Regions from separate parts of the Streptomyces sp. NPDC005774 genome, predicted to be linked through region 1. Evidence: predicted binding sites of a transcription regulator. Region 1 holds the regulator's gene; the other holds the start of a gene.
What was found. The regulator HspR, encoded in region 1, represses chaperone genes until heat shock. The targets are predictions, from matches to a motif close to TTGAGNNNNNNNNNCTCAA.

Region 1 (5,364 bases):
CATGGCCCCGGGGGTTCTTGCCGCCTTCCTTCTCGGGCTGGCCGCAGGCAAGCGGGCCCTGCTCTCGCGCGACGGCACATCCCGTTCCCAGCTGATCGGGTGCGCCACCGTCGGGCTGATCATCGGGGGACCGGGAGCACTCTTCTTCGCATCCGCCTCGCTGGGACCGCTCGGTGAGCGATGGCAGTACCTGGGGCTTGGTGTGGGGATACTGACGGCTCCCGCACTGACGTGCGCTTACGCCTGCCTGCTGCTGATCCTGCTCCGCTCGTCACGGGGAGACGGAATCCGGAAGTGGCTCGCCCCCGCAGGCCGGCCGGCGCTGACGAACCATCTGACGCAGTCCGTGATCCTGACCGTCCTCGCGACCGCGTACGGTTTCTCTCTCTACGGGCGCATGGGCACTGCCGCACTGATGGTGCTCGTGTGCGCCGTGTACGGCCTTCAACTCGCGATCAGCACGGCATGGTCGCAGCGGTTCCGGCACGGCCCCGCCGAGTGGTTGCTCCGGAGCGTCACCCTGGCGGGCCCGCCACGAAGACGTGCCGATCGGTGAGGGATCCGCGGTCTCCCGGAGGGCGGGGTGGCCGAACACCGACGGCCCTCCCGCACCACCGGCCGCAGACCGGTGGTGCGGGGGCGTGCGGAAACAGCTCTGCCGGGGAGCGCGGTGATCCGCGCTCCCCGGCAGGACGTTCCACGGCCCGGCGGCCGGGGCGGGAAGGCTACTTCAGCCCGGCCTCGTCGCACGCCTCCTTGTAGGCGGCCGTGCAGATGTCCGAGACCTTGTAGAACCCGTCGGCGACGACCGTGTCCATGATGTTCTTCTTGGTCAGGGCGACCACGGGCACGAGCTGCGCCGGAATGTCCTTGTGGGTGGGGCTGTCGACGCGGTCGCTGGTCAGCGCGTCGAACTGGATGTTCTTGCCCTGGATCCGCGCCACCGCGATCTCCGCCGCGTTGTCCGCCTCGGTCGAGTAGGACTTGTACACGCTCATGAACTGGTCGCCCAGGAGGATCCGCTGCACCCCGGCGAGTTCGGCGTCCTGGCCGGTGATCGGGGGCATCTCGGTCACCCCTGCGGCCTTCAGCGCCTTGATGACGCCGCTCGCCATGCCGTCGTTGGCGGAGTAGACCCCCACGATGTTGCCGGCGCCGATCTCGGTGATCGCCTCGGCCATGTTGGCCTCGGCGTTCTCCGGCTTCCAGTCCTTGGTGTCGTAGGTCTTGGCGATGGTCACCGCGTCCTGGAGCTCGGACAGCGCCCCCGCCTTGAACTGCTTGGCGTTCGGGTCGGTCGGCGAGCCGTTCATCATGACGATCTTGCTGGTGACCCCGCCGTCGCCGCCGAGCGCCTCCAGCAGGGAGCGGCCCTGGACCTCGCCGACCAGCTCGTTGTCGAAGGATATGTACGCGTCGATCGGGCCCTCGGCCAGCCGGTCGTAGGCGATGACGGGGATGCCCGCGTCCTTGGCCTTCTTCACGTCCTCGGCGATGGCGTGCGCGTCGACCGCGTCCAGCACGATGATGTCGACCTTGTCCTTGATCATCTGCTGCATCTGGCTCGACTGCTTGCCCGCGTCCGCATCGGCGTTGGCGTAGTCGACCTTGCCCTTGTCACTGGTGAGCTCCTCCACCTTCTTCTTGAAGATGGGGTAGTCGAACTGGTCGTACCTGGTGTTGGCCGTCTCCGGCAGCAGGAGCCCGATGGTGACATCGTTCCCCTTGGTGGGGCTCGCTCCGTCGCTGCTCCCTGTCGCGTTGAGCGCGCCGCAACCGGCGAGCATGAGGGACACGGAGGCGGCGGCGACTGATATGGCGATACGACGCATGCGAGGGCTCACTTCAGTACGTTTTTGGACGTGGGCAAACATTGCGGCCCATGTGACTGAAAAGCCAACGCTCCAGCGACCAGTGGCGTCAAGACCAACTACTTAACGAGATGAACACAGCACCGTGCGCTGAAGTCGTGTGGGCTCGGCGAAAGAATCGCACATATATCCCACACGCGCATACACGTGCTGCTCACAGCCGTGCGCGGGGCGTACACGGAGACGCCCGGGACTCCGGGTGACGGTCCGTCAGCAGCCCGTACGCAGAAGGGGCTCGGAGGTTCGTCCGAACCTCCGAGCCCCTGCCGGTACTTCACTTTTGCGCCAAACGGAACTTCTCCGTCAGGCCGCAGCCTTCTCACTGAGCTACTTCCGTCACCGCACCATCGCCCCGGACCGACGCTTTCGCGCCGTCCGACGGCGACCGGACCGGACGCGCGCCGACCGGACGCACGCACGCAGGTCGACCGAACCGGACGCCGGCAGTCAGTCGGTCTGCTGCTGGCGCTTGGGCCGCCACACCACCAGCGCACTGGTCTGCTGGACCTCCTGGTACGGCACCAGGTCCCGGCGGTACGACGCGTGCACCGCCGCCTCGCGCTGACGCATGGTCGCGGCCACGCCGTCCAGGGCACCCTCCAGCTCCGCCACCCGGACTTGGAGCGCGGCGACCTGGTCCTCCAGTTCGATGATGCGCTTGATGCCGGCCAGGTTGATGCCCTCGGTCTGCGACAGCTGCTGCACCTGACGGAGCAGCTCGATGTCACGGGCCGAGTAGCGGCGGCCCCGGCCCGCGGTGCGGTCCGGCGAGACGAGCCCCAGACGGTCGTACTGACGCAACGTCTGCGGGTGCAGCCCGGAGAGCTGGGCCGCCACCGAAATGACATAGACCGGAGTGTCCTGCGTCAGTTCGTACGGATTGCGTCGACGACCGTCCATCGCCCTCAAGCTCCCTTCGCGGCCTGGAACAACTCCGCCCGCGGATCATCGTCCGCGGTCGCCTCTCGATACGCCTCCAGTGCGTCACGAGCCTTCCCCGGCAGGTCCTTGGGAACACTCACCTCGACGGTGACCAGCAGATCACCGCGCGAGCCGTCCTTACGGACCGCTCCCTTGCCGCGGGCCCGCATGGTCCGCCCGTTGGGTGTCCCCGGGGGCAGCTTCAGCGTGACCGGCGGACCGCCGAGCGTCGGGACGCGGATCTCGCCGCCGAGCGCCGCCTCCGGGTAGGTGACCGGGACGGTGACGGTGAGGTTGTCTTCCTTGCGGCCGAACACCGGGTGGCCGCCGACGTGCACGACCACGTAGAGGTCGCCCCCCGGGCCGCCGCGCTCGCCCGGAGCGCCCTTGCCGCGCAGCCGGATCCGCTGGCCGTCACTGACCCCCGCCGGGATGCGCACCTGCATCGTCCGCGAGGACTTGGCCCGGCCGCTGCCCTTGCAGATGTCGCAGGGGTTCTCCGCGGTCAGGCCGCGGCCCTTGCAGTCGGGGCACGGGTCGGTGAGCGAGAAGCCGCCGCCGCTGCCCCGGGCGACCTGCCCGGTGCCGACGCAGGTCGGGCACACGCGCGGTGTGCCGTTCTTGTCGCCGGTGCCCGAACAGGCCTTGCAGGCCTGCTGGGAGGACATCCGCAGCGGGACCGTCGCCCCCTCGATCGCCTCGGTGAAGCTCAGGGTGACCTCGGACTCGATGTCCTGGCCGCGCCGGGGCTGGGTACGCGTGGTGCCCGTGCCGCCGCGGTTGAACAGTCCGCCGAAGACGTCACCGATCCCGCCGCCGAAGCCGCCGGCGCCGGCCTGGCCGCCGCCCTGAGTGCCGCCCTGGCCGCCCCCGAAGAGGTCACCCAGGTCGAAGTTGAACGACCCGGCACCGCCCGCGCCCGGCCCCGCACGGAAACCACCGTTGCCGAAGAGCGAGCGGGCCTCGTCGTACTCCTTGCGCTTCTTGGGGTCGCCGAGGACGTCGTTCGCCTCGGAGATCTCCTTGAACCGCTCCTCCGCCTTGGCGTTGCCCTTGTTGGCGTCCGGGTGGTACTCACGGGCGAGTTTCCGGTACGCCTTCTTGATCTCGGCCTCGGTGGCGTCCTGGGGGACGCCGAGGACCTTGTAGTAGTCCTTCTCGATGAAGTCCTTGGTACTCATCCCCGACGTCCCTCCTCTCCTGCCCCGCCGGTCTCTTCCGACCTGCTCGTCCTGCCCGCCTCCGCCGGCGTGCGGACGCCGGCGAGGGCGTCAGCCCTCCTGAGGGCCACCTGTCTCCTTGTCGTCCGCCGCCGCCTCGGTGCCTTCCTCGGCCTGCTTGCCCGGCTGGGCACCCGGCTGCGGCTCGGCCACCGCCACCCGCGCGGGGCGGATGGTGCGTTCGCCGATGCGGTACCCGGGCTGCAGGACCGCCACGCACGTCGTCTCGGTGACGTCCGGGGCGTAGGAGTGCATCAGGGCCTCGTGGATCGTCGGGTCGAAGGGCTCGCCCTCCTTGCCGAACACCTGCAGGCCCATCTTCGCCACGGTCGACTCCAGCGACTCGGCGACGGACTTGAACCCGCCGACCAGCTCGCCGTGCTCCCGCGCCCGCCCGATGTCGTCGAGCACGGGCAGGAGCTCGGTCATGAGGTTCACCGCGGCGACCTCCTTGACCGCGATCCGGTCGCGCTCGACCCGGCGGCGGTAGTTCTGGTACTCGGCCTGGAGCCGCTGGAGGTCCGCGGTGCGCTCGCTGAGCGCCGTACGCACCTGGTCCAGCTGGGCCACCAGCCCGGCGTCGGGACCCGAGTCCCCGGCCGGGGCCGCCGCCTCCTCCGTGGAGGGGGTGGCGGCCTTCGGCTCGGCCTCGTCGGCCGGAACGCCTGAGGGGACGTCGGGCTGCTGCGACTGCTCGTCGAAGCCCGGGGTCTCCTCGGTCACGCCGCACCGTCCTTACGTTCGTCGTCCACGATCTCGGCATCGACCACATCGTCGTCCGCCTTGGCCTCACCGGCACCCGCACCGGCTCCGCCGGCCGCCTGGGATGCCTGCGCGTCGGCGTACATGGCCTGGCCCAGCTTCTGGGAGACGGCCGCGACCTTCTCCGTGGCGGTGCGGATCTCGGCGGCGTCCTCGCCCTTGAGCTTTTCCTTCAGCTCGGTGACGGCGGCCTCGACCTCGGTCTTGATCTCGCCGGGGACCTTGTCCTCGTTGTCCGCGAGGAACTTCTCGGTCTGGTAGACGAGCTGCTCGCCCTGGTTGCGGGACTCGGCGGCCTCGCGGCGCTGGTGGTCCTCCTCCGCGTACCGCTCGGCCTCCTCACGCATGCGGTCGACCTCGTCCTTCGGGAGCGAGGAGCCGCCGGTGACGGTCATCTTCTGCTCCTTTCCGGTACCGAGGTCCTTCGCCGTGACGTGCATGATGCCGTTGGCGTCGATGTCGAAGGAGACCTCGATCTGCGGGACGCCGCGCGGCGCCGGCGGCAGACCGGTCAGCTCGAACATGCCGAGCTTCTTGTTGTACGCCGCGATCTCGCGCTCGCCCTGGTAGACCTGGATCTGCACCGACGG
Region 2 (5,364 bases), on a different contig from region 1:
CCAGGCCCGTTCAACGTCGCGCAAGTCACATCTCGGAGGGTGTTTCGGCGCAGGAAATGGCGGGAAACAAACGTGGTTCCGCACGGTCGGGGCGCATCGGGAACAGGTCGGCCGCGACCCGGCGCACTCGCTCCACGGGCCTGTGCTCGCATCCGAGCCTGATCACACGTGTCCATCAGCGCGAACGCAGCGCGAACACAGATGGATCTTGCGGCTCCGCTTGGCACCTTACGTCAACCTGACGAGGGAGAGACTCCCGGAAGAGTGATAAGAATTCGGCATCCCCGCTCGGATTCGGCCACCCCGATCCGTCCGCCGTGGAGATCGACGGCCCAGCGGGCGATCGCCAGGCCGAGACCGGTGCCCCCGTCACTGCCCGGACCGTGCGGCAGATTGACGCTGCCGCGGTTGAACCGCTCGAAGATGCGGTGCCACTCGGTCCGCGGAATGCCGGGCCCCTCGTCCAGGATCTCCAGCCGAAGCGAGTCCGGCTGCGGGCCGGGCCGTGCCTTGACCGTCACCCGGCCGTGCGGCGGGCTGTGCTTGACCGCGTTGTCGATGAGGTTGGCGACGACCTGGTGGATGCGCTCCGGGTCGACGTACGCGGTGAGCTCCGGCGGCCTGACGTCGAGGCTCAGGTGGACGTCCGTGCGTGTATGGCCGCCGGAGCCGGTGGTCATGCCCGCGCGCGCTGAGGCGACCATGTTGGCCTCCTTGAGTACGCCGGACAGGTACGGCCACACCTCGAACCGCTGCCGCCGCAGCGGGACGACCCCGTTGTCCAGGCGGGACAGGTCGAGAAGCGTCTCCACGAGACGTCCCAGCCGCTCGGTCTGCTTCAGCGCCGTGCGCATGGTCTCGGGGTCGGCCTCGGTGACGCCGTCGACGATGTTCTCCAGCACCGCGCGCAGACCCGCGATGGGAGTGCGCAGCTCGTGCGAGACGTTGGCCACCAGCTCCTTGCGCTGATGGTCCTGGGCCTCCAGCTCGTCGGCCATGACATTGATGGTCTGGGCCAGGTCGCCCAGTTCGTCCCGGCGGTGCTCGCGCACCCGGCGCGTGTAGTCGCCGTGCGAGATGGACCGGGCCACCGCGTTCATGTCGTCCAGCGGCGCGGTGAGCGAGTGCGCCACGAACTGCGTGATGAGCAGGGTGGCGATCATCGAGAAGATCGTGATGAAGCGCAGTTCCGTCTTGGTCTGCACCGCGATCATCGACAGCCCGGTGGTGATCAGTACCGAGATGACGACCAGCGCACCCAGCTTGGTCTTGATGGAGAACGGGCGGACGCCGCCCCAGGGGCCGGGGTCCCCGGGGCCTCTCCGTGCGGCCGGCCCGTCGCTCATGGCGTCGGCGTCTCCAGGGCGTAGCCCACGCCGTGCACGGTACGGATGCGCTCGGCACCGATCTTCCGGCGCAGCGCCTTGATGTGGCTGTCGACGGTCCGGGTGCCGGAGGCGTCCGCCCAGTCCCAGACCTCGGCGAGCAACTGCTCCCGGGAGAGCACCGCGCGGGGCGTGTTCGCCAGGCATACCAGGAGGTCGAACTCGGTGGGCGTCAGATGAACGTCCTCGCTGCGTACCCGCACCCTGCGCTGAGCGTGGTCGATCTCCAGTTCGCCCAGGCGCAGGATGCCGCTGCGCGGGGTGGAGGCCGCCAGGGCCGCCCGCTCCATACGGCGCAGCAGCACATGCACGCGTGCCGCGAGTTCCCGCATGGAGAACGGCTTGGTCATGTAGTCGTCGGCGCCGACGCCCAGCCCGACCAGCATGTCGGTCTCGTCGTCGCGCGCGGTCAGCATCATCACCGGCACCGGCCGCTGGGCCTGCACGCGCCGGCAGACCTCCAGGCCGTCGAAGCCCGGCAGCATGATGTCGAGGATCAGCAGGTCGGGCTGCCAGGCCTCCGCCGTGTCGACGGCGGACGGACCGTCGCCCGCCGTCTGCACCAGGAATCCCTCGGCACGAAGGCGGGTCGCGATGGCGTCCACGATCGTCGCGTCGTCCTCGACCACCAGGACCCGGCGCTGTGCGCCCGGTGTGGCCGCCGCCGTGCCGTTGTGGGAGGTGTGTGTCTGCTCCATCGCCCGCCCCTGAAGTGTGCTTTCCGGAATCCGTGGGGTGAATCCGTCTCTGCGCATGACTGCGACTGACGCTTGAATGATCCGCGTCCGTGCAGCAGCGTACGGGGAGTCATCGCGGCTTTGCTATCCAGGGCGGACGCCGAGGTGCACGACGTCAGGAACGCCCCGGGCAACGGGGATCTCTTCGGTACGCACCTGCTGGAACCCGGCATTCCGCAAGGTTCCCTCGAAATCGGTGGACGGCCGGGCGGACCACACCGCGAGTACTCCGCCGGGGGTCAGCACCCTCGCGCAGTCCCGGAGTCCGGTGGGGGCGTAGAGCCCGTCGTTGCCCTCGGTGACGGTCCAGTCGGGGCCGTTGTCGATGTCGAGACACAGCACGTCGAACGTGTCGGACGTTTCGTGGACGTACGTCACCAGATCGACCTCGACGATCTTCGCGCGGGGGTCGGCGAGAGCACGCGCGGAGAGTTCGGCCAGGGGACCCGCGCGGTGCCAGTCGATGACGGCGGGTTCGCGCTCCACCACCGTGATGCGGCCCCAGCGGGGTGCGGCGGCGGCGTGCGCGAGGGAGAAGCCGACGCCGAGTCCGCCGATGAGGACGTGCGGGTCCTCTCGCGGACCGCGCCCCGCGTGAGTGTCGGCGGCATCGAGCGCGGTCAGGGCGGCGTCGACCAGCCGGCGCTCCGAGCGGCCGTCGGAGGTGTCCATCAGGAAGCAGCCGTTCGCGATGATCTGCAGCAGGCCGCCGTGCCGGCGGAGCACCACCTCCCCGTACGGGCCCTCGCGGCGGTCCAGGACTTCGGGAATGTCGTAGGGGGTGGACATGCGTTCATCCTGGCAGCACTCCTCGTCCAGCCGGACGCCCCCCGTCGTTCCGGGGTATTCCGGGCGGCGCCCAGCGGTCCCGGGCGGCGCCCGGCGGTCCCCGGGAGTCCGAAGGGGCGCTCCTCGCTTCCCGGCCGCCGGATGCCGCCGGATGATCGCTGAGAGCGAACGCGACCGCGCGCGGCCCGGGAACAATCAAGGGCTCAGGACCATTGAGTCGGTATAACTCAACTTGACTGCCGAAGGGGAGATCATGGCTACTGAGTCCACATCGCTCGCCCTGCCCGTGCTGCCGCTCGACGACGAGGTCGTGCTGCCCGGGATGGTGGTCCCGCTGGACCTGAATGATTCCGAGGTGCGCGCCGCGGTGGAGGCCGCCCAGGCCGCCGCCACGTCGGAGCCCGGGAAGCCCAGGGTCCTGCTGGTGCCACGCATCGACGGGACCTACGCCGCCACCGGCGTCCTGGGCACGGTCGAGCAGGTCGGCAGGCTGGCCGACGGCGACCCGGGCGCCCTGATCCGGGGCCGGGACCGGGTGCGGATCGGCGCCGGGACGACCGGACCGGGTGCCGCGCTGTGGGTGGAGGGCACCCGGATCGACGAGACCGTGCCGGAGCCCTCCCCTGGTTCCTCACCTCGCTCGAACAAGGGAGCTCCCTACCCCGGCCAGGTGGCCGAGCTGGTCACCGAGTACAAGGCGCTCGCCACCGCCTGGCTGCGCAAGCGCGGCGCATGGCAGGTCGTCGACCGCGTCCAGGCCATCGACGACGTCTCCGCCCTCGCCGACAACTCCGGTTACTCACCGTTCCTGTCCACCGAACAGAAGCTGGCCCTGCTGGAGACCGCCGACCCGGTGGCCCGGCTGAAGCTCGCCACCCAGCAGTTGCGCGACCACCTCGCCGAGCAGGACGTCGCCGAGTCCATCGCCAAGGACGTCCAGGACGGCGTCGACAAGCAGCAGCGCGAGTTCCTGCTGCGCCGCCAACTGGAAGCCGTACGCAAGGAACTGCGTGAGCTGAACGGCGAACAGGAGGGCGAGGAGTCCGACGACTACCGGAGCCGCGTCGAGGCCGCGGACCTGCCGGAGAAGGTGCGCGAGGCCGCGCTCAAGGAGGTCGACAAGCTGGAGCGCTCCTCCGACCAGTCGCCCGAGGGCTCGTGGATCCGCACCTGGCTCGACACGGTGCTCGAGATGCCGTGGAACGAGCGCACCGAGGACGCGTACGACATCCAGGGCGCCCGGGCCGTGCTCGACGCCGAGCACGCGGGTCTGACGGATGTGAAGGAGCGCATCACCGAGTACCTGGCGGTGCGCAAGCGGCGTGCCGAGCGCGGGCTCGGGGTCGTCGGCGGCCGCCGCGGCGGAGCCGTGCTCGCCCTCGTCGGCCCGCCCGGCGTCGGCAAGACGAGCCTCGGAGAATCCGTCGCCCACGCGATGGGCCGCAAGTTCGTCCGGGTCGCCCTCGGCGGCGTCCGCGACGAGGCCGAGATCCGCGGCCACCGGCGTACGTACGTCGGCGCGCTGCCCGGCAGGATCGTGCGGGCCGTCAAGGAGGCCGGGTCGATGAACCCGGTGGTGCTGCTCGACGAGATCGACAAGGTGGGGTCGGACTTCCGGGGCGACCCGTCCGCCGCCCTCCTCGAAGTGCTGGACCCGGCGCAGAACCACACCTTCCGCGACCACTACCTGGAGGTAGAGCTGGACCTCTCGGACGTCGTCTTCCTGGCCACCGCCAACGTCCTGGAGGCCATCCCGGAGGCGCTGGCGGACCGGATGGAGATCGTCCGTCTGGACGGTTACACCGAGGACGAGAAGGTCGTCATCGCACGCGACCACCTGCTCCCGCGCCAGCTGGAGCGCGCCGGGCTCGCCCCCGACGAGGTCACCCTCGACGAGGGCGCGCTGCGCAGACTCGCCGGTGAGTACACGCGCGAGGCGGGCGTCCGCACCCTGGAGCGGTCCATCGCGCGGCTGCTGCGCAAGGTCGCGGCCCAGCACGAACTGGGCGAGCGGGAGCTGCCCCTCACCATCGGGGACGGTGATCTGCGCGCTCTGATCGGACGGCCGCACCACGTGCCCGAGTCCGCCCAGGAACCGGCCGAGCGCCGCACCGCCGTCCCCGGTGTCGCCACCGGGCTCGCGGTGACCGGCGCCGGCGGTGACGTCCTCTATGTGGAGGCGTCCCTGGCCGACCCGGAGACGGGCGCCGCCGGACTGACCCTGACCGGTCAGCTGGGCGACGTGATGAAGGAGTCGGCGCAGATCGCGCTGAGCTTCCTGCGGTCCCACGGCGCCGAACTGGAGCTTCCGGTCGGCGACCTGAAGGAGCGGGGTGCGCACATCCACTTCCCGGCGGGCGCGGTGCCCAAGGACGGCCCGAGCGCCGGCGTCACGATGACCACCGCCCTGGCCTCGCTGCTCTCCGGCCGCCTGGTCCGTACGGACGTGGCGA

Region 2: lon (endopeptidase La) is a predicted target of HspR. The motif match lies at 3,124-3,142, and genes of this name have one in related genera.

The regions. Positions count from the first base shown of each region.
Region 1 covers NZ_JBIAIV010000056.1:23,429-28,792, forward strand. Annotated here, with positions in the region: gene ACFYQA_RS33300 (DUF418 domain-containing protein) at 1-556, shown strand, start outside; gene ACFYQA_RS33305 (substrate-binding domain-containing protein) at 726-1,832, opposite strand; gene ACFYQA_RS33310 (heat shock protein transcriptional repressor HspR) at 2,319-2,771, opposite strand; gene dnaJ (molecular chaperone DnaJ) at 2,777-3,973, opposite strand; gene grpE (nucleotide exchange factor GrpE) at 4,064-4,735, opposite strand; gene dnaK (molecular chaperone DnaK) at 4,732-5,364, opposite strand, start outside.
Region 2 covers NZ_JBIAIV010000003.1:166,613-171,976, forward strand. Annotated here, with positions in the region: gene ACFYQA_RS04710 (sensor histidine kinase) at 234-1,346, opposite strand; gene ACFYQA_RS04715 (response regulator transcription factor) at 1,343-2,083, opposite strand; gene ACFYQA_RS04720 (spermidine synthase) at 2,207-2,911, opposite strand; gene lon (endopeptidase La) at 3,165-5,364, shown strand, end outside.